Linked DNA regions of Aeoliella mucimassa. The protein of the gene in region 1 interacts with the protein of each later gene in a pairwise test. Links are inferred from orthologs where the notes say so. Each region holds a gene or a part of one and is shown on either strand. Other genes may lie near its edges.

Region 1 (15,217 bases):
TTCGCGAACTGCTGAAACTTCCCTATCGGCAGACTGAGGGATTCGGCCGCTCGCTGGTGGCGATGTTGGGCGTCGAGGCAGCGATTCCCAATTATTCTTCGCTCGCCAAGCGAGCCAGCAAGCTGAATGTTTCGCTCGATATCGCTAACAAGAGGGGCGACATCGATATCGTGGTGGATAGCACCGGCATGAAAGTGTTTGGCGAGGGCGAATGGAAGATGCGGACGCATGGCAAGTCGAAGCGGCGGACATGGCGGAAGCTGCATTTGTCGGTGAATCCTGACACCCGCGAGATTGTGGCGGAGATTTTGACCGAGAACAGTTGCCACGATGCCGATGCGGTTCCCGAAATGCTGGAGCAGGTGGAGCAGCCCGTAAAAAAGTTTCACGGCGACGGTAGTTACGACAAGTGGAAGGTTTATGAAGGGCTGGAATCCGAAGGCATTGAGCCGGTGATTCCGCCGCAGCACAACGCCAAGATCAAACAACATGGCAACTCTGCGGAGGAGCCTTTGCCCCGGGACGAGGCAATTCGTCAGATTCGACGCAAGGGGCGTAGGAGTTGGAAAGAGGAAGTGGGCTATCATCGTAGAAGCTTGGCGGAAACGACCATGTACCGAGTGAAACAAAGCTTTGGGAGCCATCTCAAAAACCGAGTATTCGAAAACCAACAAACGGAAGCCCGCTTGCGCTGTAAAATCATCAATCAATTCACCCAACTCGGGCTTCCACAGTTCGAGTGGAGTTAGTCAACAAGGCCATTAGGAGTCGTCAACCGCTGTAGCGCCTGGTCGACCGACTCGTTCTCGTCCATCCAGATGGTCATGCCAGGTTTACCCATGTTGCCATGCCCCCAAATTTTCTTACCACGGTAGGTCAAGGTGAGCGAGGAGGGGTGTGGGGTGATGGTGCGTTCGACGATGTCTTCCGGCCGAGCACGAAACCGGTCAGGACCCATATTGATTTTGATGGTTTGTGAAGGGAGCTTCTTGCAGACCGCGGTCACTACCAGATCCGATCCGTCGCCGACCACGTAGCCTGCTTCCTCAAGATTGGCCGTGACCGCCTGACGTACGGTTTCGGCGGAGATCACCCGTTCGTCGATGTCGAGCTTCAGCGATACACGATCGCCGGCCGAAGCGACGATAAGGTCTTCCGGCGCGCCTAGCTTCTCCTGCATGGCAATCATCGCGGGCGAGGGAAGTTCGAGCGTGCGAAGCACCGGTGGGCCGTCGTGGTTCTTGGGCACCACGCAAAGCAGGCCGTTCTTTAGGCTGCTCTTGGTGGTGTGACTTCTTAGTCCCTCGAGTTCCCACAACAAGATCTTGCGTTGCCAGTCGTACACATAAGCATTGCGATGCAGCAGCAAATTGCCCGCCCATACCAGCGACGAATGGGGGAAGTGAGTGCTGTGGTCGAACACCTGCTCAATCTTGCCGGTCTGCAGATTCACGATCAGGATGCCTTGATGAAAGCCGATGGCCATCATTTGGTTGTCGGCCCTGAACGCGATGGTATCGAGAAATATAGCGGAAATCTCTCCCGTACTAATCGAAGCGACATGTTCTTGTGTATCGAGATCGATAATCGCGATGCTCTTATCGGTCTTGAGTGCGAGATAGCGAGAGTCGGGACTGATGGTCACGTCGTCGTCGCCAAACGACATACTGACGGGCAACTCAGCAATCGCTTTGGCGGTGGTGGCATCCCAAAGGGTTAATGCGTTGTTATGACTACCGAGAGTCATGACTAGACCATCGCCGATAAACCATGCGTTCTCGATGCGACGTTCGTGCTCGCGCTGCGCGGCTCCGTAAGGCTCCCAGGTAACGAGCGGGGTCAGTTGGTTGCCGTTGAGTTCGCCGATGGTCAGTTCCGTGGCACCTCGACCGAATTCCACTTCTCCATAAACCACACGACCCGTTTCGGCGTCGACCGATAGCACTTCGTTCTTGGGAGGAAGCGGACAGAGCCCCAGCGATTTACCTGACGTCAGGTTGATGTATTCCAAGTAAACCGCTTCGTCTCGGCCAACGCTTCCTTGTTTGCGTGCGACGATCGCGCGATCGCCCGACGCCGATAAGTCGCACGACATGACGTCTTCGAAAAAGGGATCGGAGTCGGGGATCGATCCGAGACTCACCGGCTTGGAGCGCGCGGCGACCTTCGCCGGCGGGGCCCCTTCGGGCACAAAGGTCCACTCGGTGAACGATTGCGGTACGATTCGCTTCGCGTCGCTGCGATCGCCGACGCGAAGTTGTTGCGACGAGTTACCTCCCATGGCTGGCCGAGTGCTGGGGGCCACGGCAAACGGGTTTTCGGAAGCTTCGCTTTGAGAGTTCACGAAGTCTTGATCGGCGTCGGAGAGTTTGTCGAGCGGAACCTCGATCGTCGAGCCATCGACCTTCTGCAAAACGACCTTGTCGCCGTTCATTCCGCCGTAGGAGGCTTCGATCGAGAAGCGCCCCGATTGATCTTTCCAGGTGCGGCTCTCGGCAGTCGACTCTGCCAGGTCAAACGGACTTTGAGCCGAGGGGGGGGCAGCGGGCCTCATCGCGGGGGGCGACCGCGTCGGGGAATTGGCGGCAGCAGCGGGCTCGCTGCGGAGCGGCCGCAGGTCGGACGAGAAATACGAGCGAGTGAGTCGCTTTTCGAGCATATCAGCCGAAATGTCGCCGTGCGAACCGTCGTCGTCCAGGAGTACCGTGATACGCGACCCGCGATAGCCGGTCACGGTGCCGGGCGACCAGTCGTCGCCCCGGTTGACCTCCACGCGATCGCCGCGGTTGTACCCTTGTTGCTGGGCCTCGGCAGGGGGGGCCGCAACCAACCAGCAGCAGCCCAACAGCAGAAATGTCCAACAAATAGGTTGAGTGGGCCGGGTCATCAAGTGCTCCCCCGAAGATAAGCAAGACAAGCGAAAAAAAGTTTAGTTAGCGGGTAACCTCAAGCGTACACAAGATTCAGCGATGCTTCCAGCTTCGAATCGCCGAGGAGTTGGTTTGCCAACTGGAACTAAACCACTAAACTGGTAAATAATGCGGGCCTATTGGTCCAGATTCCCCCAGCGAACGACTACGTCCTACGAAGCAGATATGCCCAACGAAGAAGAAATCTACCAGGAACATATCCTCGATCACTACGAAGATCCGTTCCACCGCGGCCATCTCGACGGGGCGACCCACGCCCACGAGGAGAAAAATCCGCTGTGCGGCGACATCGTGCGGATCGAGCTCGAACTGGACGATGAGGGCAAGATTCGCGATTGCTACTTCCAAGGCGATGGCTGCGTGATCAGCCAGGCGTCGGCCTCGATGCTGCTCGAAGAGATGTACGGCAAGACCGTGCAAGAGGCGATGTCATATCGCGCCGAAGACATGCTGGAGCTGTTCGGAGCGAAGCTCACCCCGAATCGCCAGAAGTGCTGCTTGCTGGGATGGAAGACCTTGCAGCAGGCGGTGCACTCGCCGGTAAAGTAGTTGCACGGGTAAAGCGATGGTGAATGCAACGCCGTCGCCCGGCGGTTGGTCGCCTAATTAGGTCTCTCTAAGCTCACTCTGAGAAAAATTCGATCCGAGCGGATTCCAGTCCCATCCAGTCCCCGGTGCGCGATACCATAAGCGAAGCGGTCGGCGAGCGGTGCCTCGCCGCGAGTGTCCGTTTCGTTATCTCTCTCAGGTGGAGTCTGCAATGCGTACTGAATGGCGGTGGTGTTTAGCGCTGCTCCTGCTGGTTGGTGGAAGTTCCCTCGCAACGGCCGAGCCGGTGACGCTCGAGTCGCTCCTCGGCGAGATGACCAATCGCGATACCCTGGCCCGCTTGCCCGAGCCGAGCTACACCTGCAGTCAGGCGTCGAGCTACGATCGCAACACGGTCGAACCGGACGATCACAATAGCTGGATGGCAAACGCCGATCGCAGCCAATGGGTGCGGATCGAAGAGCGCGAAGTCGATGGCAAGCTCCGCAAAGAGTTCGTGATGATGGACCAAGAAGGTCCAGGAGCCATCGTGCGTTTGTGGGCAACCTGGCATGGCCCGCAAGGCAAACCCTTCTCGAACGGCACGCTGCGCGTCTATCTCGATGGCAGCGACACGCCGGCCATCGAAGGGCCGATTCAACAGGTGATCGATCAAGGGCTGCTGGCGGGTGCTCCGCTGTCGCAGGGTGTTTCGCCGGAGACCGACTATCGCCGCCGTGGGCATAACCTGTACTTGCCGATTCCGTACGCGAAGCATTGCAAGGTGACCTACTCCACCGACGTGCTCATGGATATCGGCGCCCGCCAGGGCGAAGCGCTTTACTATCAAATCAACTACCGCACGTACGCGCCGGAAACCGAGGTCGAGTCGTTCTCGATGGAGAAGCTTGCCGAGGCGAAACCGGCGGTGAGAAAAGCTCAAGACGTGTTGCTCGAAGAGTTTGCTCCTCAGGCAAACAGCTCGGCAGAATCGCAGGCGACGCTCGCCGCTGGCAAGAGCATCGAGGGAGAGTTCACCGGCAGCCAGGCGATTCGTGAACTCTCTCTGAAACTTGAAGCCGACGACTTGCCGCAAGCCTTGCGTTCTACGGTGCTGAAGATCGAGTTCGACGGTGAGCCTTGTGTCTGGTGTCCGGTTGGCGAGTTCTTTGGCATTGGCTACCAACCGTCGGAGTATCGTTCGTACAATACGCAGATGAACTCCGATGGCACCTTGGTTTGCCACTGGGTAATGCCGTTTAAGAAGTCGGCTAATTTCTCGCTCAAAAACCTTGGCACTCAACCGGTGCAAGTCGCGTTTCAAGCCAAGGCTTCCTCCTGGCAATGGGACGACCGCTCCATGCACTTCCACTCCGTTTGGCACGAACTCTACAAGGTCGATACCTGGGTAGGGGCCGATCGCCCGGGCGACGCTGCGTACGACGTGAACTACGCCACCATCGAAGGGCAGGGTGTCTATGCCGGTGATACGCTGACCGTGTTCAACGGCGCGGCCGCCTGGTGGGGCGAAGGGGACGAGAAGATCTACGTCGACGGAGAGACCTTCCCCTCGCACATCGGCACCGGCACCGAAGACTACTACGGCTACGCGTGGTGCATGCCGACCAAGTTTGCCGCACCATTCCACGCCCAACCAACCGGCGATGGCAACGTGGCCGGCGGATTCTCAGTGAATAGTCGCTATCGCGCACTCGATGCGATTCCGTTTACCAAGTCGATCAAGTTCGACATGGAACTCTGGCACTGGGCGTCGACCAAAGTGAACTACGCCCCCACGGTGTTTTTCTACGCCCGCCCAGGAGCGACCTGCAACATTCAGCCCGATGCCGAAGCGGCCGCTCGCGAGATCATGCGTTCGCGGGCTCAGCTCGGCACGTTGTTTGCCATCGAAGGGGCGCTCGAAGGCGAGAACCTGAAGGTAGCCAGCAAGACCGCTGGAGTGACTACGCAGCAACGTAGCGGCACCTGGCGCTGGAGCAACGAGGCCCAACTGTGGTGGCGCGAAGCTGCGGAAGGCGACGAGCTGGTCGTCGAGTTCCCCGTGGAGCAAGCGGGCAAGTACCGCGTGGAGTTCGGCTACACCAAGGCTCCCGACTACGCCAAGGTCGACTTGTTGGTGAACGACGAGAAGGCGTTGTCACTCAACGGCTACGATACCCAGGTCACCACCCACCAGGGTGAGCTTGGCACCTTCGACTTGCTCGAGGGAACCAATCGACTCACGGTACGCATCACCGGCCACGACGCAAAGGCGATTCAGCGAGGGATGTTTGGCCTCGACTACCTGAAGCTTGACCGCGTGGATCGGTAGCCAGCCGGAGTTCGCCTAGTCGAGCTTTATTTTGCGGAACAGCGGGGCGTGCCGATAGTACACTTCGAGCGTACACGTGGCCAATACGGTCATGTAAAGTCGGCCCCCCTGTCCGCCGTGCGGGGTGTTCGGGTCCCAGCTACCCGCAGCATGACCAACACGCACCTGCGAAGTGACCAGGGCGTCGGACATTGCTTCGTTCCAGGTGCGCCATTCCCGCCCGCCCCAGTGGTGCACCAACTGGGTGCCGTAGTACCAGTAGTAGATGTTCGGTTGGCGATGATTTACCGGGTGGCGGCGCACCAGCTCGCGGACCCCTTCGCGCAAGCCGGGCTCGTCCTGTTTCCAACCCAAGTAGATGCGAGATAGTAACCCTTCGGCAGTCATGGCCGGCGTGTCCCGCTGCCCTGGCTGGTAAGCGTACATCGATCCGATGCGGTCGGTCTGCACTTGATCGAGAAAACGGCTCGCCTGGGCCAGCGTACCTGGTTCCACTCGCAGGCCGGCTGCCCTGGCCGAGTGCAAGGCCATGAGTTGCCAGCCGGTGACACTCAGGTCGCCCCGTTCGCCAGGCACGTATCGCCAGCCACCAGCGGAGTGCTGAGCGTGCACCAGAAAGTTCACCGCCCGCTGCGCGGGGTCGTGTAGCATTTCGTCGCCGGTCAGAGCGTAGGCATCGGCCAAGGCGATGGTTGCCAGGGCGTGCGAGTACATGCCCGCGTTGCGATCGCTCTCGGTGGCCAAACTGCCATTCGCACTCTGGGCGAACAGTAAGTACTGCAGGCCATGGCTCACCGTGTCGCGATAGATTCCGGTGCGGTGGGTTTGCCCCGCACCGAGCATCGCTTGCAGCGCCAGCGCGGTTGCCCCCTCGTCGCTATGCATGCTCGCCCGATCGTGACAGCGACCATTGCACTCGCCCGCGTGATCGAATCGATCGAGCGACCAGCTGCCGTCGTTGTTTTGATGCAGCGCCAGCCAGCGGAGCGCTTTAGCCACTGCGGCTTCGGTGAGGTTGGTTCCTCCTTCGGCCTCGAGCACCTTCTGGCGAATTCTCGGGTCGCGGGCCGACAGCATCCGATCGTAGGGATTGTTGGAAACCAGACGATCGGCCACTCGATCGAGCGGCGGCAAGTTCGGCGCATCGGCCGGATCTTCGATCGCCAGGTCCTTGGCCCAACGCTCGGCTTCTTGCTCTTCGGGTGTATCGACGTCTTCCAGTGGTACTTCAAAGCCAACGGTCTGAATCGACTGGCTCAGTTCGTCTCCCTCGCGCTCGTCCTTATCGAATACCACGCTGAGTTCGATTGCAGGATCTTCCACCGGCAAGCTCCCCCAACCGAGGATCGCCAGCAGCAGGAGCATCAGCAGGTGAGCCAGAATACTCATCAAGCAGGCGAGCAGTTGATGCAAGCTGCGCATCAGTTGCTTGGCCCGAGAGGCAATTCGCGGCGGAGCGGTGACGTTGATCAACGGAATGTCGTCTACCGCAACCGCGCTCGGCAAAGCCGACTGAGGAGTAAGCTGCGGCGCGGGAGTTGCCTGCTCGCTGGCTTGCTTTCGGCGACTATTCGCTTTGGCTGTCGACGGAGCGATCGGCAAATACTCGAGCGAAATCGAAGTGCCACACCGCAGGCAGTCGGCCGTACGCAACCACAGCCGTACCGACATCGGCATGCCGCAGTCGGGGCACGCGCACGCGTCGACCCCTGGGTCGAGGGTCGGCGCGTCGGCTGTCGGTTGTTTGGTTGGCATTCGTGGAGAGAACAAAGAGTAAGTGGATCGGTCGTGCAATCTCGTCGCGGGCCGGCGCACCTGCAGCCATTTGCAGGCTTGGAGCGTGGGACTTCGGCGACCTGAGCACAGCGCAATGGATGACGAGCTTCGCTAGCTCCCATTCTACTGCCGAGCCGATTGGTCGGGCCACGCTACTTGTACGGAAAATGTCCCCCAATGGTTGTGTGCTGGCAAAGCGGAGCGACCATGCCGGATGTACCGTTCTCGGGTAGTTGATGGCATGGAGTCCCCCCGTAGCGCGACGAGCGCCTACGACATAGTTCGCTGGCGCCATGGCTTGCTTTTCCCGATTGGGGAAAATAGGCGGAAAACAGCCAAAAACACCGCGATCCAGGGGGTGGTTCACGAGGCTCCGCTCGTTGTGATTCAGGCCAAAAAACGGTAGAATACGGGCTTACTCCTACTCCCTTTTCGCAAGGATGAACCAACGTGGCAGACGAGACAAACGAGCCGGAAGAAACTGGTGCTGGCGCGGAAGCACAGGGTAGTCCTGAAGAGGCGGCCATTGCTGCCCGGCTAATCGATTTGCCGATCGAAGACGAGCTGAAAGACAGCTACCTGACGTACGCGATGAGCGTGATTGTCAGCCGAGCTTTGCCCGATGTTCGCGACGGCCTGAAGCCCTCGCAGCGTCGTATTCTCGTCGCCATGAACGACTTGAACCTCGGCCCGGGGGCGTCTCGGGTGAAGTGTGCGAAGATCTCGGGTGATACGAGTGGTAACTACCACCCGCACGGTGAAAGCGTGATTTACCCCACCTTGGTCCGCATGGCCCAGGAGTGGAACTTGCGGAGCGTGCTGATCGACAAGCAGGGTAACTTTGGCAGCATCGCCGGCCTGCCGCCAGCGGCTATGCGATATACCGAAGCCCGGTTGTCGCCCGTCGCGTCGATGATGCTCGATGATCTCAAGCTCGACACGGTCGACTTCGTGCCGACCTACGACGAAAGTCGCCTGGAGCCGGTGGTGCTTCCCTCGAAGTTCCCCAACCTGATGGTGAACGGTTCCGGCGGTATCGCGGTGGGGATGGCTACCAGCATTCCGCCGCATAACCTCCGCGAAGTCTGCTCCGGCATCATCGCTTTGATCGACGATCCCGAAGTGAGCATCATCGGGTTGATGGATCACATCCAAGGTCCCGACTTCCCCACCGGCGGCATCATTTGCGGCCGCAGTGGCATTCTCAAAGGCTACCAAACCGGCCGTAGCACCGTGGTGGTTCGCTCGCGGACCAGTGTGGAGGAAAAGGGCAAACGCACCCGCATCGTCATCCACGACATTCCTTACCAGCAAACCCGCGACGCGATGGTGAAGAAGATCGCCACGCTGGCGAGCGAAGGCAAGGTCGGCGGCATCAGCGACGTTCGCGACGAGAGCGATCTGAAAGAGCCGGTGCGGATTATCATCGAGCTCAAACGCGATGGCGATCCCGATATCGTGCTCAATCAGCTCTATAAGTACTCGCCGCTGCAGGACACGATTAGCGTGATCTTCCTCGCCCTGGTCGACGGCAAGCCGCGGGTGCTGAACCTCAAGGAGATGTTGCAGGAGTTCCTGCGACACCGCGTGATCGTGATCCGCCGCAGGACCCAGTTCTTGCTCGCCCGCGCACGGCGTCGCAAGCACACGGTTCAAGGTTTGCTGTTGGCCCATGCGAACATCGACGAAGTGATTCGCGTGATTCGGGCGTCGAAGACGCAGCCCGAGGCCAAGCAGGCGTTGATGCAGATCAAGACGCCCGGCGCATTGTTGCGTCGCGCCCTCGGCGACGAAGGCTACGCCCAGTTCCAGGACGAACGCGGGGTAGCCGAAGAGTACTCGCTGACTCCGGTGCAAGCCGACGCGATCCTGAAGATGACGCTCGGTCAGTTGGTGAATCTCGAGCAAGAGAAGCTCGCCGACGAGCATGCCGAGTTGCTCAAGCAGATTGCCGAGTACATGTCGATTCTGGCCGACGAGGCTCGCATCTACGCGATGATTCGCGAAGAGATGGAAGAGCTGATGAACTCGCGGTACGCCGACGATCGTCGCACAGAAATCTCCGGCGAAGAGATCGGCGAAGTCAACATGGAAGACCTCATCGAAGAAGAAACGATGGTGGTTTCCATTTCGCACAACGGCTACATCAAACGCACGCCGGCCAGCACCTACCGGGCCCAGCGCCGGGGTGGCAAAGGCATCAAGGGAGCGACTGTCGACGACGACGATCCCGTCGAGCACCTGTTTGTCACTAGCACGCACGATTACCTGCTGTTCTTCACGAACTTCGGTAAAGTGTACTGGCAAAAAGTCTACAATCTTCCTGCCCTCTCGCGCGAGAGCAAAGGTCGGGCGATCGTGAACCTGCTGAATCTGGCCGAAGGGGAGAAAATCGCCGACTGCCGCGCGATTCGCGACTTGTCGCAGCCCGATTGCTACCTGGTGATGGCTACCCGCCAAGGCCTGGTGAAGAAGACTGAGCTCAAGGCCTACAGCCGCCCGATGAAGACCGGCATCATCGCCATCAAGCTGAAGGAAGGGGATGAGCTGGTCGACGTCTCGCTGGTGCATCCTGGCGACGAACTGTTGCTGGCCACCGCCAAGGGCATGGCCATTCGGTTCAGCGAAGCCGACGCCCGTCCCATGGGTCGCAACGCTAGCGGCGTGAAGGGCATTAACCTGACCAAGGGAGATTTCCTGGCCGGCATGGTAGTGACCGACCCCGAGGCTACGCTGCTCACCGCTACCGAGCATGGCTTTGGCAAGCGTACCCCATTCGGGCCAAACGCAACGAGTGAAGAACCCGAAGACGACACCACCAATGGTGAAGAGGACGAAGCGTCGAGCTCGTTCAAGTACCGTACGCAAAACCGCGGCGGTAAGGGGCTTCGCGATATCAAGACCACCGATCGCAACGGTCCTGTGATTGGCATCGCCCGCGTGAACGACGACGATGAGCTCTTGATGATGACCGCTCGCGGCAAGATCCAACGCATCAAAGCTAGCGACATCGGCACCATTGGTCGTAACACCCAAGGGGTAAACATCATGACCCTCGGCGACGACGATACGCTCACCGCGATCGTCCGCGTGCCAGCCGAAGAGCTCGACGACGAGCCGACCGAAACGCCGGCTGCAGAGTAGAAATTAAACAGGCGTTCTGGACCTTAATGGAAGCATTAAGGTCCAGCGCTTGTTCTATGCAAAAGATGCTAAAGAGGGTTCGATTCTTTCTTTTAGAAGCCGCTTCGTTCGGTGCCGTAAAACCCACCGCATTCGCTGTCATCCGACAAAATGCCGAGCAAATGTTTGTTTGTCTGCAGGCAATCGTCGACTATCGCCTAGCCTCGTTGCTTTCGAGGCGCTAGAATAGTGCACAGCATGAGGCTAAGACGCGGTTCGCCATCCTTGCAAGTGGGGCGATGCGCTGAGATGGTGAGCCATTGGTACCTCATCGCACGAATCTACTTTCTCAAGAGCGTCCCACCATGCCGCGATCAGAAGAGCGTCCCGAACCTATCATCATTCAAGGTGGCATGGGGGTCGCCGTCTCCGACTGGCGCCTTGCCAAGGCGGTGTCGCAAGCTGGTCAGCTTGGCGTTGTCTCGGGCACTGCGATCGAAACCGTGTTGGTTCGTCGGCTGCAGCAAGGCGATGCTGAAGGCCACATGCGTCGCGCCCTCGACGCCTTCCCTTATCCCGCGATGGCGAAGCGAATCGTCGAGCGCTATTTTGTCGAAGGGGGCATTGCCCCTGGCGCTTCGATCGCGACGACGCGGGTGATTACCGATCAACCGACTCGCGAGCAACTCGAGCTGGTAGTTGCGGCCAACTTCGTCGAAATCTACTTGGCCAAAGAAGACCATTCGGGCGTGATTGGCGTGAACTACTTGGAGAAAATCCAAACGCCAACGCTGCCCTCGTTGTTTGGTGCCATGCTCGCAGGCGTCGACTACGTGCTGATGGGAGCCGGTATCCCGAAGTCGATCCCCGGCATCCTCGACCGCTTGCAGGACGGGCTCGAAGTGGAGCTGCCGCTGCACGTGGAGGGAGCCACCGACGACGATCACTTTGTCGCCCGCTTCAATCCGATGGAGCTGTGCGACAACGATATTCCCTGGCTCAATCGGCCTAAGTTCCTCGCCATCGTGGCCTCGGCGACCCTGGCCAGCATGCTCCGTCGCAAGTCGACCGGGCAGGTCGACGGTTTTGTGATCGAAGGCCCAACCGCCGGTGGGCACAACGCTCCGCCACGTGGCAAGGCTGGTTTGAACGAACGTGGCGAGCCGATCTACGGCGATCGCGACGATGTCGACCTGAACGCCATCGCCAAGCTTGGTTTGCCTTACTGGCTGGCCGGCTCGTGCGGCTCGCCCGAGGGCTTGCGTCAGGCGCTGGATGCCGGCGCGGCTGGTATTCAAGTCGGTACTGCGTTTGCATTCTGTAACGAGTCGGGCATTCTCGACCACCTCCGGCACTCGGTGCTGGCCGACGTGCTGGCTGGAAAGGTCGACGTACTGACCGACCCGCTTGCCTCGCCGACTGGGTTCCCGATCAAGGTGTTGCAGCGCGACGCGACCATGTCCGACGATATGCTTTACGCCGAGCGGAATCGGGTGTGCGACTTGGGTTATCTGTGTCATGGCTATCGTAAGGAGGATGGCAGCATCGGTTGGCGTTGTCCTGGCGAGCCGGCAAAGGCTTATGTTCATAAAGGTGGCGAGCAGCAGGAGACCGTTGGTCGCAAGTGCATTTGCAACGGCCTGCTGGCCACGGTTGGCCTCGAGCAGCACCGCGGCGGCAAAGCCGAGTTGCCGCTGCTCACCTGTGGGCTCGACGTGGCGAACCTTGGTCAGTTTGTGCAAGCTGCCGAGCACCTCGACTACTCGGCAGCCCAGGTGATCGAGCACCTGCTAACCGGCACACCAAAACCAGCTCCAGCAGCAGCCGAGAGCAACAGCTAAAGCGACTAGCCCGAACTCATCGCTCGGTGCTTCAGCCAGGCTATCGGTACGACCATCAGCAGTAGCCATGCGCTAGTCGGCTCCGGCACTTCCACGGTCGTCAGACGCAGTGGAGTCGACAGGCTGCGGAACGCAAACTCCACGTCGGGTAGCCGCCCCCGGGGTTCGTTCAGATTGGTTACCGACGTCACCAAGTGCGACATCTCCTCGTAGGTGCCGACTCGTACGTTGTACGAAGTGCTTTCGAAGCCGGGATCGAGTTCCACGTTCACTCCGTATTGGTTGCCCGGGAGCGTCTCGAACGTCACGGTCGAGTTGAATGCTCCTCCTACCGAAATGAACTTGTCACTCGGCACCGGCACGCCGGGCGGGTACTGCCAGCTGACGACATACGACTCGCCGACCACGGCCAGGTCTTGCGGGCTGGTGATGGTCGGTACTTCGTGAAACACGTCGTCCAGCGCAAACGGAGCGAGCTCGAATTCCCACTGCTCGACCTCCGCGCCGGGGATCGGCGACTCTGGTCGATCGATCTTCCAGGTGCCGAAGTAGTTGCTCTGGAGCTCGGCAAACGAAGCGACCTCGATCGAGAACGACGGAGGCGACGAACCAAACAGCGGCCCGATCTTCTCGCCGGTCGGAGCGGTGAAGCTCACCCACGGATCGCCAAAAAACTCAAACGCGTAGCTCACGCCGGTGTCGGTCGGCGATTGCGTAAGCGTCAGCGGCAAGCGAAACGGCTGAGCGGTCGCCGAGCGCGTAGCGACGATACTTGCCAGTGTGATAAGTAGCCAACAGAGGTGCCTGGTTTGCATGTAGCTCTACTCAGAAGTTAGGACAGAAGGTGACAAGCGGATCCGAGGCGATGCTAAACCACGCTTGGTACAGTGTCAAACATTTCGTGTTGTCGGGTGTGTGTTGATTAAGAGTCTCGGCGCGTCGCTTTGCGTTTGGCCTGCAAAAGTCGTTCGGTATAGCTGGCCGCTGCGTCGCTTTCGGGCGAGTCGCCTGCCAGATGCGGTTCTGTGCCAGTGGATGTATTGGTCGTGGAGTCGCTGCCTGAAGTGCGAGGGGGTGTTGTTGTTGCTGTTGCGAGCGGGCTGGTTGTCTCCGGCGGTGTCTGCTCCGGTTCTTTCGCCCGGCGGGTTGCTAGTTCGTCGTGCAAGTGTTGTTTGCGGCTGCGGAGTCGCTCGAGCGTGGCCGGCGTTTCGGCGCTCGGCTGGCGACCAAGTTTGCGACCGAGCCAGGCGGCGAGCGAGTGTCGAGTGCTCGCCCAATCGAAACGCACGCGACGCACGCCGACGTCGCCGACGTACAAGCAGGCGGCGGCCATCAGCAGCCAGGGCCAGATCGAGTCGACCGCTACCGCTTTCGGCAGGTCGTGTCGGAACGGGTTCGATTGGCTTGTCGCCAGCTGCTCGGCCGACTCGTCGAGTTCGGTGGGATCGACACCGCCGATCAGCTGTCCGGGCTCGCCGCCGCGGGGTTGTAGAGCGGCAATTGTTTCAAGCAGCGACACGTTTGCCGCGCGGTCGCGATACTCCGGCGAGTAGCCGACGCTCACGCCGGTGCGAAGCGTCGGGCCATCGGCCGGTACCACCGCCACGACGTAGGTGCCTGGTTCGTGCGAATCAAAATGTCCCACGTAGCGCCCTGGCGCGATTTGCTCGACCAGCATCGGGATCGCTTGCGAGTCGGGCCCGACCACGGTGCCGAGCATGCCAGTGTTTTGGTTGATGAACTGGTTCTCGTTGTCGAGTGCGTCGACCACCACCGTGGTGGTTCCATCACTGGTGGTGGTTGCGAGCGTGTAGTTGTGCGAGCCGTCGGTCGGCCGCATGCTGGAGCGAATCATGTTCGTAAAGAACGCGTCGTAGCCCGACCAGCCGGTCCACTCGTTGGTCCACCGCCGGCCCGCGTCGCTGGTGAACGCGACCACGCGGCCGAGGCCATAATTCCAGGTCGCCAGCAACGTGCTATTCTCCGCGTTCGGCGGGGCGGGGGAGCGTAGCACCACGTCGACCAGCGCGTTGTCTTTCACGGTGGTCATCACAAAACCGCGCATCGCCGGGAACGAGTCGCCGAGTCCTTCGATCATCGGGTCGTCGCTCACCACGATCGGCGTTTGCGGAGGAACCAGGTCTCGCAGCAGCGGTCGCGACACGCGTCGTACCTCTCGCATGAAAATGCGAGGCACCGCCAGCGGGCTGCGGACCGCGTAAAACTTGCCACCTCCCGCGGCGGCAATTTTCGTGAGCAGCGGAATCTGCGCGTCTTGCCCAATCGCGACCGACGTGATCGTGATCTTCGCCGCCCGGGCGCGTTGCAGTAGGTCGGCGTACGGGCGGTCGGGCGTTTGGCCATCGGTGAGCACAATCATGTGCTTGACCGACGCTTCGGCTTTTTCCAGGTCGGAGACCACCTGCTCGAACGCGGCGTACATGTCGGTACCACCACCGGCCGACAGGCGGTCGATCGCCGCGGTGGCTCGCTTGGCGTCGCCGACGTTTTGCAGCTTCACCACCGGCAGCGCGGTGGAGTCGAACGCCACGACGCTAATCATGTCGCGCTTGCCGAGGGCTTTTACCGCAGCGATGGCGGCCGCCTTGCTCGACTGCATCTTCACGCCATCCATCGAGCCCGAGCGGTCGATCACCAGGCCCAACGCACCAACCGGCACCACCTTG
Region 2 (15,097 bases), 6.2 Mb from region 1 along the record:
AAGCGACTCCCGCCGAAACGGGCGAGGCTCCCAAGTCGGGCCTGGCAGTTGGTCAGTCGGTCGAGCCGTGGACTCCGATGCATGTTTCGGGACCTGATAAGGGAACGCGTACCTGCCCGCTCTGCACTTACTTGGCGCGGCCAGCCATCGTGGTGTTTGCCAAAGATGGGGCGACCACCGAGAAGCTGGTTGCCGATGTTGAGAAGCTGCTGGCCAAGCATCAGTCGGCCGAACTGAAGGGGTTTGTCGCGGTGCTGGATGCCTCGCCGGGTCGGTTGGAAACGCTTGCGACCGAGCAAGGCTTGAAGCGGACCGCGCTCTGCTATCCCGACGCCCAAACTGGTCTGAAAGATTTGGCTGCGTACCAGATTGATCCCGAAGTCAACAACACGGTCATGATCTACAAAGACTACAAAGTGGTCGCCAATTGGGTGGATCTCGACGCGGCCAATCTGAAAGAGTTCGACGCGGCCGTCGCAAACATGGTGAAGTAACACGGCGCGACAAAACCGCTTGCTGGCAGGCGTTTTGTTGTTTGTGGCGTGATCGCTCCGTGGTAGGATATTCAGTAGTTCACCCCACCCTCAACCGAGAGTGGGTATTTGTGACCTGCTTATCATCCTTACTCTCATCTGCGGTACACACCAATGTCCAGTAATCCCTTCGAGTCACCTCAAGAACAACAAGTCACCGGATTGCTGAGCGGTGACCGCGACGACCTCCGTAAAGTTGCCCAGTATCAGAAGGGTATCTTGGTCTGCATACTGTTATACTTCTGTGCTGTTTTCGCTCAGTTTGCTGTTCCAGCAGAAGTGGTACTCATCGTGGGTTTAGTCGCATTTGCGGCCGCCATTGCGGGGGCGGTGTTCACCTTTTTGCTGGCGGTCAAAACCTATGGAACCGTGCTGGGGATCATTCTGGGATTCCTTTGCCTGGTACCGCTCTTGGGTCTGCTGATTCTGCTGATCGTCAACGGCAAAGCGACCACGATCCTCCGCAACAACAACATCAAAGTCGGCTTGCTGGGGGCCGACCCTTCGTCGATCTAGCGGTTGAAACTGGGAGAGTTAGATCTTCAGCAACTGACCGATGGCTTGCACGAACTCCTCGACGTTCGGCCGGGGGCCGTCGCCGTAGTTGGAGTGGCTGCTCGTATCCCATTCACAAAGAACTGTCCGCGGAGTGTTATCGAGTTGAAAACCCTTTTCGAGCGTAAAGTACCGGGCGTCGACCGGCTCGCCTTCGCGGATGTCGGGCGTGTCGATCAACGCGACCAACGCCACCATGTGGGCGTGGGCTATCTCGTGCGGGTCGGGCAATTCGACTACCGCACAGGAGTAGTCACCGATTCGGACCGGCTGCACGCGAATCGCGTCGGCGTCGAACGACGTCTTGCGACCACAGTTCTCGGCAACGTTGTCGAGCACATCTTCAAAGAACAACTTGCTGTCAGGCGACATGACGATGGCGAGAAACTCAAGCGGCTGCGCGAGCGCGAACATTCGCAGTGCGTAGTGAGCAAACGCGTAGTCGGGCGAAAGACCATCGTCGGCCGACGGCGGTGCCTTGGATTTCCGCCCTAAGAAACTGAATAAGCCCATCGTGACAGCCCCCTGTTCCGATTTGGAAAAGCAATAGTCCGGTCGATCGCTCTAGTGTACCCGCAGTGAGGGGTGCGATCGTAGTGGGAATAAATGGTTGACGAAATGGAGTCGGGACGTTACTTTACCGATTAGTTAATTAACCCAACGGTAAATAACGTGGTCACTGATTCCCTTAGCTCAACGTTTTCTGCTCTGGCCGATCCCACCCGGCGCGAGATTCTGCTGCATTTAGCGAGCGGAGAAGCGACGGTAAACGAGCTGGCCGAGCCGTTCGAACTCAGTTTGCCAGCGATTTCGAAGCACCTGAAGGTGCTGGAGCGGGCGGGTTTGATCGAGCGTACCCGCGACGCCCAACGGCGGCCGTGCAAGCTCGATCCCGCGCCGCTGAAGGTCGCATCGGACTGGATCGCCCAGTATCGGCAGATGTGGGAGGACCGCTTCGACCGCCTGGACGACTACTTGCAGGAACTGCAAAAAGCAAAACAACCGCCACGCAAGAAGAAGTAGTCGTAGCTTCTCAACAAGTGGATCGACGAACCAACAATAACGATACTCACAGGAGTTCAACCGTGGCTGCTGATACGCAAAGCGATGCACAGGTTTCGGGATGCGAGATGATCATCACCCGCACGTTCGATGCGCCGCGGGAGCTGGTGTGGTCGGTGCTGACCGATCCCAAACACATCGGCGAGTGGTGGGGTCCCGAGGGGTTCACGACCACCACCGAGCGGTACGAGCTTCGCGTGGGTGGCACTTGGAAGCACATGATGCACGGGCCGGATGGCACCGACTATCCGAACAAGAGTGTCTTCACCGAAGTGGTTGCTCCCGAGCGACTGGCTTACAAGCATGCGGGCGGTGATGAAGAATCGGGCGGGGTGTCGTTCACTTCGCAGATCACGCTTGAGAAGCTGAGCGAATCGCAAACCAAAGTCACCCTCCGCAACACGTTCCCCTCGCCTGAAGAAGTGCAGCGTGTGATCGAGCAGTACGGCGCGCTCGAGGGTGGTCAGCAATCGCTCGCTCGCTGGGCGGCATTTACCGAACCGCGGGCGACGCGCACCATTGTGATTACGCGAGTGTTCGACGCTCTTCGGCCGCTGGTCTGGAGTGCGTTCACCCGGCCCGAGCATATTACCCAATGGTGGGGCCCGCGTGGATTCGACACCACGGTGACCGAGTACGATTTTCGCGTCGGCGGAACCTGCAAGTACGTGATGACTGGCCCCGATGGCGCCCAGTATCCGGTGAAAGGTCAGGTGCTCGAACTCGAGCGGGGCGAGAAACTGGTGATGACCGATGAGTTCGACGAGGGCTTCGACGCCGGTGGAGCCGACTTGCCAACTGGCATCATCACCTCGTTTCTGTTCGACGATCTCGGCGAGCAAACACGACTCACGATGTTGATCGAGCACGACTCGGTCGAAAGTCGCGAGCAGCATGCGAAGATGGGAGTTACCGAGGGATGGGGATCGAGCTTCGATTGCATGGACGATCACCTGCAGTTGCTCACTGGTACCGATCCCTATGCACTGAGTTTGAAGGTGTTATCGGATACCGAAGTGGAGCTGACCCGACGGTTCGATGCCCCTCGAGAATTGGTGTTCCAGGCGCTCACTTCAGCGGAACATCTACAGCGATGGTGGGGCTGCCGAGAGTTCGAGTGCACCACGTGCGAGGTTGACTTCCGCGTCGGGGGGCAATGGCGGATCGTGCAACGCGCGCCCGACGGCACCGAGCATCCCTTTTGCGGTGAGTACTTGGAGATCGACTCGCCGAATCGTTACGCGAATACGTTCATCTACGATGTCGACTTCATTCGCGATCATCCCTCGATCGAAACGATCACGCTCACCGAAACCGATGGCCAGACCCTGTTGGTGAACCACATCAAGTACGACTCGGTCGAATCTCGCGATGGTCACATGGGTTCGGGCATGGAGTCGGGCGCGACCGAATCGATGGATCGTCTCGGCGAATTGCTACTGGTGATGGACAAGTAGTGCTTACGACTCGCTTACTTCGTAATCGTCCAGCTTCTTTTTGAGCGTGGTGCGATGCAGCCCGAGCGCCCGGGCGGCGGGGGCGTATTCGTTGGCGTAATGGTTCATCGCTCGCAGCAAGAGCGGGCGTTCGACTTCGCTGAGTAGCAGGCTGTGCACGTTGCCGGTGGCTTCGGGGTCGTTCAGCAGTTCCTCAGCCCGGCGGAACAACAACTCGGCCAACTGGGTTTGCACATCTGCTGTGGTCACCGTGTCGTCGCCCAGAGCAGGGTGCGGGGTGGGGAGATGCTCAGGCGTGATCACCCCCGACCGGCATACCACCTGGGCGTGCTCCACCGCATTCCGCAGTTCGCGAACATTGCCATGCCAAGGTCGGCGACGGAGCTCCACGATGGCAGGGTCGCTGAAGGTCTGCGGGGCATGAGGTCGGCGTGCTGCAAAGTGCTGCGCGAGGAGCGGAATATCGTTCGCCCGCTCGCGAAGTGGTGGAATGGTGATTTCGAACGCGGCTAACCGGAAATACAAGTCGTGACGAAACGTTCCCGATTGCACGCACTGTTTGAGCGACTGATGCGACGCACCGATGATGCGGAACCGGGTTTGCACTGGTTGATCGGCACCCACCGGCAACACTTCGCCCTCTTCGACCGCTCGTAACAATTTGACCTGCAGTGGCAACGGAATGTCGGCCACTTCGTCGAGGAACAGCGTGCCGCCGTTGGCTTGTACCAACAGACCATCGCGGGCGCGGCTGGCTCCGGTAAACGCCCCGGCGGTGTGCCCGAACAGTTCCGATTCGGCCAACGATGGGCTTAGCGCAGCAATGTTCACAGCGACAAAGGGTTGGTCGGAAGCAATGCTATGGCGATGGATAGCCCGCGCGACGACTTCCTTGCCGACACCGCTCTCGCCTTGCAGTACCACACTGGTATCGGTTGCCGCGACCAGTGCGATCTGCTTGAACAGTTCCTGCATGATGGGAGTTTGCCCGATGAGCTTATCGGGGCTCGATGGCACTGCTTCGGCCGCAGGGACCTCGGCTGGCGGGGTGTACTCGAGCGCCCGCTGGATGGCCGAGCGAATCGACGCCAGGTCGAAAGGCTTCACCAGATACTCAAACGCCCCGCTCCGAACCGCCCGAACCGCGGTATCGATGTCGCCGAACGCGGTGATGATGATGATCGGGACCTGCCCGAGCGTTTTGCGAAATTGCTCGAAGGCGGTCAGTCCGTCCATCCCGGGCAGGCGGACGTCGAGCACCACCAAGTCGTAAGGCGACTCGGCAGCCAGTTTCAGCCCTTCTTCGGCCGACGCAGCAGTACCGACTTCGCAGCCGATCTGGCGGGCGAGCTTAGCGATTCCCCAGCAAATGCTTTGTTCGTCGTCGACTATCAGGATACTAGGCATGGTCGGCCGCTTCATTACTTAGGGGGATGCTCATCACGAATTGAGTCTCATTGTCAACGCGATGCCATGTAAGACTCCCTCCGCAATTCTCTGCGATATCGCGGGTAACCGCTAGCCCGAGACCGACTCCTTCCGGCTTATCGGAGACAAAAGGCTCAAATAGCGATTCGGACAACCGATCGGGTGGCCCGTCGCCCGAATCAGAGACTACTAGTTTTACATGGGGACACGCAGAATCCCTAGTAAGTTCAACCCGAACGTAACCATTGGTTCCAGTGGTAGCGGAACGTTGCCGAGCGGCATCCATCGCGTTGAGCACCAGATTCATCACCGCCTGGCTGAGCTGTTCGGGGTCGGCCATCGCCTGCGTGGGGTCGGCGGGTGGCTGCCAAACGAGATCGATCCCAGCGTGCTTGGCCGACGAGCGAACCAACCCAATCAGGTCGCCAACCAACTCGCGGAGATCTACGAGCGACTTTTGTTCGCGATCCGACCGCTTGCCGAGTCGTAAATACTTCTGTAATTGACGCTCCATGAGTTGGAGTTGCTGCATGGCCATCTGCAGGCTGTCGTCGTCCCCTTCGCTCTGGCAAACCTCGCGGTGTAGTTCCACTGCCATGCGACAACCGGTTGCCGCGTTACGCATCTCGTGGGCGAGGCCCGAACCCAAGATCCCAAGCGTTCGCATTTGCTCGGTGCGACGGGTTTCGGCTTCGTAGTCGACCAGCCGCTGGGCGGTGCGATTCACGGCAATGGCCAGGTCCTGAGTTTCGTCTTTGACCTCCGGCACTTCCACTGGCGAGAAATCCCCATCGGCTAGTCGCTCGACCTCGGTACCGAGTTGGCCGAGCACGCGATTGATGCGGGCCGCAATGAACTGCGTGGTGAGTACCACCGCCAGCACGGTGGCCATACCGACCAACAGCGGCGGCAGAAACACCGCCCGCCAGGCAGTATTGAAGTCGCCCTGTGGAAACAGCATGTGGAGCACCTGAGTGGAATCGCCACCCCGACGGTCGGCCATCTGCAAACTCGCCAGGTAGTAGAACACGCCATTGAGTTCGACCACTTCTCCGAGCGAAACCTCTTCGGCATGCTTGGCAACTGGCTTGCCGCTGAGCGAGTCGACATTGCCCACTTCCTCTTCATGGCTCGAAGCCACTGGCAGCCCGCGGGAGTTCACGAGTACAAACTCGGCTCCGGCCAAATGGCTCATGTCGTGCAGCACCGCGTCGGTCAGGGGGAAGCCACTGCCTGCCAGCACCGCGGCCACGCCTTGCAGTTGCTCCTCGACGCGAGTGCGGGTGTCGATCGTCGCCCGACGTGCATAGTAGGCCGAGATGGCGGCCAAACTGGCGAGGGCCACCACGATCAACGGCACCATGAACTGATAACGAATGGGCAGACGCAACGCGCGGTGACTCCAAGCAGGGAAAGGGACTCCCAGTAATAACAGGGCTTCAATCTTTGAGTATACCCACCGGTTTTGCCGGATGCCTTGCTCGTTTGCCAGAAAGCACGCCGGCTATCAATAGACACATCAGCAGTAGGGGTTTGGTGGATGGCTCGGGCACTGCGGCCATGGTGGGGGCAACTGCGGGATCCATCAAATGGTCGCGCCATACCGTATAGTCGGCCAGGTCGACCTGACCATCGCTGTTACCATCGGCCAGGTTGCCGCCGGCAAAGTTGGTAAGGTCGCTGCCGAACTGTTCTTTCCAGACCGCGTAGTCGTCGAGATCCACCTGCCCGTCGTAATTGTAGTCGCCTGGCAAAATCAGCTCGTGCTGATTCGCATCGACCCAGGCGTAGGCAGCCTCGACCGATTCCAACGAGTTACTCGCGAGTGGAAAGGTGCTGGCAAGCACGAAGAACGGATCCGACGGGGTGGCTCCCGCCATTCGCAGCCGCATGGCGATCAGGTACGCCCCCTCCGGCACCGTGGTCGGCAGCACCCCGTCGCCATCGTCGAGCAGGTAATAGTTGTGATAGTGCAGTCGCAAGCGATCGTCGGTGGTCGAGGTCGTGCCGAGCAAGGCACCAGGCACCAACTCGGCAGTGCCAGTTACGGTGGCCGACTGCGAGTCGTCGATGTTGTACAAGCTCATCGTCACGCCTGCCTGCGGGACTTGCTCGAACTGAACGCTGTCGATCGAGGTACCTTGGCCATCCCAGTACCACAGGTTCGAAGTCGCCCCGTTGATGGTCATTGGCAGGAAGTCCCAATAGATGTCGGTTCCTTTCGGCAACGCCTCGGTTCCCTCCGGTGGATTCGACAACGACAGATACGACGGCAAATCCTGGGCGTAAGTCACGCTGTTGAGCAGACTGGTGAATACGTTGGTCTCGAAGTTCGGCGGCATCCCCGTTTGTTCCGAGTCGGCCCCGACATCGATTTGACCATTCCGCAGTTGCAGCAAAACCCCTCCGTTGTGGGCCTGGCAATCACTCGCACCAATCAATCCGGCGATAGCTAGCACCGCGATGGTGGTAATCATGCATCGCATGGTTCGTTCCTCAAAGAGAAAGCACCTCGGAACCACCCGACGAGCGTGCGATTCCGAGGTGAAGGAAGGTTGGTTAGGCACGACGCATCCGCGAACCGATCGCCACCGCGAGTCCAGCCGCTGTGAGCAGCAGCCCGCTGGTCGGCTCGGGCACGGGGAGCGTGCGAGCGAAGCTCACCGCGTCGGCGTAGAACGTGTAGTCGGTGCCTTGGTACACGGGGGCTTCGGCGAGCGTTCCATCGAGGTATTCTCGCACCAGCTCACCAACCGCGACACCGTTATTGGCATCCGATTCGGCATTGCCGGTGTAAAGCGTGTCGTCCTTGAGAGTCACCAGATAGTAAGGATCGGACTCTTCGAGTGTGTCGATGCTCACGGTCGCTTTCGCCAGATAGATGCCGTTGGGCACGTCGCTATCGCCGACCACGCCAAACCAGGGGTGCGAGTGGTGGCCGCCATCGATGTCGGTGTCCTGCGGCATCGGAGCGTACCCGCCGGTCACCTGCACAGTGCTCGCGGGCTGGAAATCAAGCTCGCCGGAACCATCCCAGTACCAAACATCGGAGACATTCGCGTACATGTTTGCCAGCGCCGGCAGCGAACCTTCATTCGCGTCGAAACCTGGTTCCTGCGTCGCAAACGTGTAAGGCACGCCGAGCAGACCGCTGCTGGGGGTATGCGGAATCAGTACCGCTTGAAACACGCTAACGGTGGGGTCGAAGTACTCTTGTTCTTCGTCGTTATCGTCGAGCACGGCAAAACCAACGTCGACTTGGCCATCGGTCTGGAACAAAGCGATGTCGCCTCCGCCGCCGTGGGCAAGTGACTCGTTGGCGAAGCTCGCTATTGCACCGCCGACCAGACAAACCAACGCCACTCGTAATATAGATAGATTCATTAGATTCTCATTCATTAGGTAGTATCATTGGAAGACGAACGTCCCGTGTGTCGTGCCGCTGCAAATTTGCAGCACACGCAATACAGCGTTCGGTGACAGGAGTGGTGAACTTCGCGCAGCAGGGCCTAGCGACTAGCGAGGCAAGGCGAAGTTGGTGCCTTCGGCACACCACTCAGCAATTTGTTGTTGCGAAATCACCTGCACATGCCCATCGGCGTACAGGTAATTGGCGACCTTTCCTCCATGGCGGTCGAGCGCGATCTCCTTCTCGACTTCCGAGAGAATGGCAAAGTGAGGGGCCCCACGATTCGCGAGATTCACCTCCGTGAACCAGGCATACGAATGCACGTGGTCGTAGTGCATACTGAGCCGCGCGGCGACTCCTTCGACCATCAACAACGTGTCGTGCGTCTGTCGCAGATCGTAGAGACTGCTCATCAGCCCCTCGTTCGACTGGCGAACCGCTTGCGCTAGCACCGGCGGTAGACCGGTAGTATCGACCTGCTTTGGTTCGCGCAGGTAGCCATTCATGGCGTAACTGGTCGCGGTGTCTTCGAGTTTCTCCAGGCGAGACACATCCTCGGAGCATAACCGCAATTCATCGACGTTTTCCGTATAAGGCGCCAAGGTCGCGATCCAAGACTTGGCTTCCTCGGCCGAGTTGCTTTGATCGGCATTGTGGTAAGCCATCAGCGGAAACCGACCGTCGTGCGTCTCGGCGTACTGATGAATGGCCAACCCTAACTGCCGCATGTTGTTTGCGCATTGGGTGCGCCGGGCACTACCGCGGGCCGACTGAATCGCCGGCAACAGCAGTGCTACCAAGACACCAATGATCGCAATCACAACCAACAACTCCACGAGCGTGAAGCCAGATGGCTTGCGCATAGCATGCATCCTTTCCCCGAGCACCAATTGGGTGCCGTGGCTAACACTCATGCCGATGCATGAGTCTTTCGAGATGAAAGTTCGTTACGCCAGGGAGTTTGAGGGAGGTCCCCGCGGTAAACAGGCGGAGATGGCGTCCAATGCGCGAGGTCGCCAAACAACGACCCGGAGAAACTGACCGTTGAGATTCGTCGGTTGCACCAGCGCCGGCAAAGCGGCCGAGTGCTTTAAGCTGGCGATCAGCGATAACGCAGGGCAGGCGTGGGGCTCGTGCGGGGTGAGCGTCGCCCGGGCTGCCGGGCCAGCGACGTCTGGTGCGTGCTCCTGCGAAGTCTCTTCGACCTCGTGAGTGTGCAGATGCCAGTGAAAGTCGGGACCATGCACATGGCCATACTGCTCGACATGACGATGGGTCGTCGAGTGGAGGTCCGCAGCGTGAGCGGCCGCGTGACTCGTGGCCAGTAGCGACAACTGCCAATGGTGCAGCGACTCACCGGCTGCTCCCACCATGGTGTGCAACATGGCAAGCAGCAGGGCCGTCGTTTTGACGAGTCGCGAGCGGACCATGAGAACGTGGGAGCCAAGCAAAGGTGGGACGAAGGTGCACGTCGCCGCAGGCGCACCGAGGGTCCACAGTATGCCACAGGATCGGCCGGAGCGAAAGCATGTTGGCAAAATAAGCAAAATGGGGGATACCGAAGGGGCACGGGCGGCGTCCCTTCGGTTCCTGTTGTGCTTGTTTTGCGACAGCAGTTAGACGTCAAGATTCCTGACGTCGAGCGCGTGCTTCTGGATGAACTCCCGGCGGGGCTCCACCTGGTCGCCCATCAACACGCGGAACAAATCGTCGGCCGCCCCGGCATCTTCCATGCGAACCTGCATCAGCGTGCGGTTACCGGGGTCGAGCGTGGTTTCGCGAAGTTCCTCGGCGTTCATTTCGCCCAGCCCCTTAAAGCGGGTGATCTGCAACCCTTTTTCACCCGCCGAGCGAATGGCTCCTGGCAGGCCGCGGAGGTCTTCCAGGCCGGTTTCGTTGTCGCCCCGACGGAGCGTGTAACGCGAACCTTCTTCGCCGGTCCGCTCCTGAGGAATCAACGCATCGATCTCGAAACCCATCTCTCGCAGATCGCCCAGCAACGTGTTGATGGTTCGCACCTCGTGCAGTTCGATGATTCGCAGTCGCGTCACTGGCACTTCGGGCGATTCGCTGGCCTCCCCGTTTTCGTTGTTGTCGATTTGCAGTCCCGCTGTGCCGGAGTCGATCACGAGCTCGCCTTCGGTCGATTCTTCCTGCTGCTTGACGAACTCGTCGAGCTCGTCGCGATCCTTGAACCAATGTTCGGCCGAACCGAGCAGCACGTGGAACACTGGCAGCTTGCCGCTCACGGGATCTTGCCGTACTGCGTGCAGCTTCAGGCCGATGCCTCGCCGTTCGAGGGCGAGGATGGCATCTTCCAGCGCGGCCAGCGTGCGGACCAGCTTGCTCATGTTCTCACCATCGATCATGCGACCATCGCCGGGATCGAACACCGAATCGCCGAGACCGAGGTCGAGCAGTTGGGTTTTCATTTCTTCTTCGGTCTGCACGTACGTGGTCTTCTTCCCCTTCCGCACCCGGAACAGTGGCGGCTGGGCGACGTACACGTGGCCGCGGGCAACCAGGTCGTACATCTGGCGATAGAAGAACGTCAGCAGCAGCGTGCGAATGTGCGAACCGTCGACGTCGGCGTCGGTCATGATCACAACCCGGCCGTAACGACGTTTGGTCACGTCTTGCTCGGCCCCGATGCCGATGCCGACCGCGGAAATCATGTTGCGAATTTCTTCGCTCGCCAGCACTTTATCTTCGCGGCTTTTGTACGCGTTGATAATCTTACCCCGCAAGGGAAGAATCGCCTGGTACTCCCGCATGCGACCACCTTCGGCCGATCCACCGGCCGAATCACCTTCCACAAGGAACAGTTCGCACTTATCGACATCCTTGCTCGAACAGTCGCGAAGCTTGCCCGGCAAACCACCGCCAGAGAGGGCACCCTTGCGCTCGCGGAGCAACGCCTTGGCTTTGCGGGCCGCTTCGCGGGCTTCGACCGCGGTGATTGCTTTATTAACAATCGTCTTTGCTGTTTTGGGATTCTCCTCAAAATACTTGGAAAGGAACTCGCCGAAGATCGAGTTGACGATGCCTTCGACTTCGCCGTTGCCGAGTTTGGTTTTGGTTTGGCCTTCGAACTGCGGATGTGGCACCCGGCAGCTAATCACCGCGGTAAGACCTTCGCGTACGTCGTCGCCCGAGGGAACCAGATCCTTGAACATACCAGCGTTTTTACCGTAGTTGTTCAAGCAACGCGTGAGTGCCGAGCGGAAGCCCGACATGTGAGTACCACCTTCGGTGGTGTTGATGTTGTTGACGTACGAGTGGACGTTTTCGGTGAATTCGCTGGAGTATTGCAGTGCAATCTCGACCGTCACCCCTTCCAATTCGCCCGAAACATAGAGCACATCGGGATGCACCGCTTCGCTTGCCCGGTTCAGATGCTCCACGAACTGGCGGATACCATCTTCGTACTGGAACGACTCCGTTTCGCCGGTGCGGGCGTCGGTAATCGTGATGCGCACGCCTTGGTTCAGGAAGGCCAGTTCCTGCAACCGCTTGAGCAACGTCGAGTAGTTGTACTTGGTCGTTTGAAAAATCTGCGGATCGGGTTTAAACGTGGTGCGTGTGCCTCGTTTCTTGGTAGCTCCCACTCGGCGAACCGGGCCCTTCGGCACCCCTCGTTCGTACTCCTGATGATGCACGTGCCCGTCGCGCGAGACATCGACTTCCGACCATTCGCTCAGAAAGTTCACCACGGTCACACCGACGCCGTGCAAACCACCGGAGGTCTGATAAGCACCTTTGGAGAACTTACCACCGAACTTCAGCACGGTCATCACGCCTTCGAGCGTGGAGACTTCGCGATCCATCAACTCGGAGAGCTGAGCATGGCGCTCCACTGGGATGCCACGGCCGTCGTCTTCAACGGTTACCGATCCATCGCCGTTGATGATTACCTGCACTTCATTGGCGTAGCCGGCCATCGCTTCGTCGATGGAGTTATCGACCACTTCGTACACCAGGTGATGCAAACCACGCGCGGTGGTATCGCCGATGTACATACTGGGGCGTTCGCGAACGTGCTCCAGGTCGCTTAAGTGTTCCAGGTCTTCTGCGTTGTATTCGCTGTTGGCCAGGCTACGCTTAATCGCCCCGTCCGGCTGAGCCTCTTCTTCGGGAGTCAATCCGTACGCTTCGTTTTCGTCTGCCATCTGTCGCTTTCGCAGGTATAAGTAATGGTGTGTTTTTTGTTGTTTGATTTGACATGCGAAGTCAAACGGCCGTGGTCAATCGCTCGTTCGGCCAGATGCTTCGGGCGGGGCTAGCCGATCGGCCCCACACGGAATCGCAAGCCGGTGATCTTGGCTTCGGGTATCGCTTGTTGCAGTTGTTTGACAATGCGGATCTGATCGAAGCTCAGTTCCTGGGCTATCGCCGAGTGGGCAACGGTTACTTCGAACTTGCCTCGTTTGATTCCGGTCGGTCGACTTCGCTTGGCAAACTGGTTGCCGACCACCCGCTCCCATGCTTCCACCAGCGCTACGTTTGCATCGTTGCAAGCGTAGCGGTTTTGAATCACCACTTGCGCGAGCACCTTGCCGAGTGCTTGCGGCTCGCGCGCATAAAACCGCTTGCGTTGCCAGTCGGCGCGACGCATCAGGTAGTCGAGTTTTTCCGTGGTTTCGTCTTGCATTTCGCGTTTGGGGTTTCTGTGACTCAAGCATCCATGGTCGGCAACCTGGCCAACGACTACCGAAGCTCTTACCGATCGCGGGCGAGCGGCATCACCACGTAGCCGTAGCCATCGTCGGTGCTGCAGACCGCTGCGGCATCGCCATTTTCGAGATCGAGCGTAAACGTCTTCTCGGCGTCGAGCACTTTGAGGAAGTCGAGCATATAGCGTGGATCGAGGGCAATCGTGATGTCGTCGCCGTCGTAGCTGATGGGGAGTTCCACGTGCGACTGGCCGATGTCGGCTGTCTTACCGGCCAGCACCAAAGTGCCGTTGCCAAAGGAGAAATCAACACCGCGGCTTTCGTCGCTCGTGACAATGGCAGCCTGACGAACTGCCGCGCCGAACGGGCCGACCGAGAGTTCGATCTTGGCCGACTCGCTGCGAGTCGGGAACACATCGCGCCAGCCAGGAAAACGCCCTTCGAGTAACCGCGTGTAGATGGTCGCCCGTGGGGTCTTCACCAGCACTTCGTTCTGTCGCACCGCGATTTGCACTTCGGCATCATCGTCGTTGACGGTTCGCTCGATCAATCGCATCGAACCAGCCGGCACGATGGTCGCTTCGCCGAACTCCATGGGGTCGCCCACTTTGTTGATCGGGCCTTCCATCTTCGACAGTCGGCGACCATCGGTACCAATGGCGATGAGCGTTTCGCCATCGCTTTCGAGCTTGATGCCGCCCAACGCGTAGCGACTGCTCTCGTTGTCGGTCGCGAACAGCGTGCGGCGAATCAGTTCCTTGAGCAGCCGCGCGGGAACTTCGTAGCACGACGATTCGTCGAAGCTCGGCACCGGCGGGTACTCGCTGGGATTCGCCACTGGCAGGTTGAACTTACTGCGCGAGCCTTTCACCGTGGTGTGCTTGCCATCGGCTTCGATCTCGATCGTCTCGTCGCTCGACTCGCGGAGGATGGATACCAGCTTATCGGTCCGCAGCAGCACGGTACCTGGCTGCTCGACTTCAATGCCTTCGACAGCAAAACGAATCCCTACTTCGAGGTCGGTTGCCATCAGCGTGCAGGCGTCGGCCGCCACATCGAGCTTGATGTTTTGCAGGATTGCCTTGGGGCTACGAGTAGGAGCTACCGGGGCGACGGTCTGAAATGCGTGAAGCAGCTTCTCTCGATTGGCAACAATCTTCATGAGGATCCCTTCGTCGTCCAATATTAAATTTTAAATTCTGTTGTTGTTATTTATAAGCCGCACAAATGTGTCGATAAGGGTCCGACGGCGATTCGTAAGTGCTTATGAGTATTCGATTTAGGTTGATATCTTAACAGTGGAAAACGCGTCGATTAGTGGTTCGCAGCTGGTCGATTCATGGTCGCCTAATGTCGACCGTTTTTTGGTGTTGTCGGCCGCGCGGGAGCAACATCAATGTTGCCTACACCGATGGTGTCCGCGAATCGACAGGTTATCCACGTATTGGTCTATTTTCTCAGTAGTCGGGTCAGGTCGTCGATCGCCGCGCGAAGTGCTGCTTCGTTTGGCAGGGATTTCTCGACTTTTCGGAAGTTGTGCATGATCGTCGTGTGGTCGCGCCCACCAAGTATTTGCCCAATTTGCTCATAACTACTGGAGGTGAGTGTACGGGCTAGGTAAATCGCAGTGGCGCGGGCCGACACGACCGCCGCGCGGCGCGAAGCACTGGTGAGCTGCTTCAGCGGGATCTCGTGATACCGGGCCACCAGGCGGACGATATCGCGGAGCGACGGGGCGTGCGACTCTTTGCGTTTGTTCAGGAAGTGGGCCAGCGTGTCGGCCTCGAAGCGGGCGCCGGGGCCAAACTGGCGAAGCATATCGGCCGCCAGACGGAACAGCTCGCGCGGTTCTGGCGGGGTTTGCTCCACCAGCAGGTCGAGGGCCGAATCGGTGAGTTGCCACAGGTTGGTCGCGGCCAGTTGCTCGAACAGCTCGCGGCGGGTTTGCGTGCCGAGCGGCGAGATTTCGATCGTCAAACC

Evidence for each region.
Region 2: the proteins of gyrA (region 1) and Pan181_RS00020 interact in binary tests that used the Escherichia coli proteins (3 or more experiments, as listed by UniProt). The link is inferred for Aeoliella mucimassa from one-to-one orthologs.

What each region holds. Positions count from the first base shown.
Region 1 is NZ_CP036278.1:6,239,859-6,255,075, reverse strand. Bases 7,678-10,910 are described here. They hold gyrA (DNA gyrase subunit A), read left to right. Parts: upstream 7,678-8,016; coding sequence 8,017-10,710; downstream 10,711-10,910. In the rest of the region: Pan181_RS24575 (IS5 family transposase), read left to right, coding at 1-749; Pan181_RS24570 (SHD1 domain-containing protein), read right to left, coding at 746-2,887; Fe-S cluster assembly sulfur transfer protein SufU, read left to right, coding at 3,096-3,479; Pan181_RS24560 (glycoside hydrolase family 172 protein), read left to right, coding at 3,691-5,790; Pan181_RS24555 (prenyltransferase/squalene oxidase repeat-containing protein), read right to left, coding at 5,806-7,545; Pan181_RS24545 (nitronate monooxygenase), read left to right, coding at 11,055-12,530; Pan181_RS24540 (hypothetical protein), read right to left, coding at 12,536-13,345; Pan181_RS24535 (VWA domain-containing protein), read right to left, coding at 13,453-15,217. UniProt on the Escherichia coli protein: A type II topoisomerase that negatively supercoils closed circular double-stranded (ds) DNA in an ATP-dependent manner to maintain chromosomes in an underwound state.
Region 2 is NZ_CP036278.1:568-15,664, reverse strand. What follows is about bases 9,838-12,950. They hold Pan181_RS00020 (DNA gyrase subunit B), read right to left. Parts: upstream 12,614-12,950; coding sequence 10,061-12,613; downstream 9,838-10,060. Other genes in these bases: Pan181_RS00015 (DciA family protein), read right to left, coding at 12,724-12,950; Pan181_RS00025 (hypothetical protein), read right to left, coding at 9,838-9,895. Also shown: Pan181_RS00075 (YceI family protein), read left to right, coding at 1-494; Pan181_RS00070 (hypothetical protein), read left to right, coding at 648-1,049; Pan181_RS00065 (hypothetical protein), read right to left, coding at 1,068-1,601; Pan181_RS00060 (ArsR/SmtB family transcription factor), read left to right, coding at 1,761-2,111; Pan181_RS00055 (SRPBCC domain-containing protein), read left to right, coding at 2,174-3,607; Pan181_RS00050 (sigma-54-dependent transcriptional regulator), read right to left, coding at 3,611-5,014; Pan181_RS00045 (sensor histidine kinase), read right to left, coding at 5,007-6,425; Pan181_RS00040 (hypothetical protein), read right to left, coding at 6,475-7,521; Pan181_RS00035 (hypothetical protein), read right to left, coding at 7,595-8,434; Pan181_RS00030 (prepilin-type N-terminal cleavage/methylation domain-containing protein), read right to left, coding at 8,552-9,307; more of Pan181_RS00025, read right to left, coding at 9,392-9,837; more of Pan181_RS00015, read right to left, coding at 12,951-13,122; dnaN (DNA polymerase III subunit beta), read right to left, coding at 13,164-14,279; Pan181_RS00005 (DnaA/Hda family protein), read right to left, coding at 14,567-15,097. UniProt on the Escherichia coli protein: DNA gyrase negatively supercoils closed circular double-stranded DNA in an ATP-dependent manner to maintain chromosomes in an underwound state.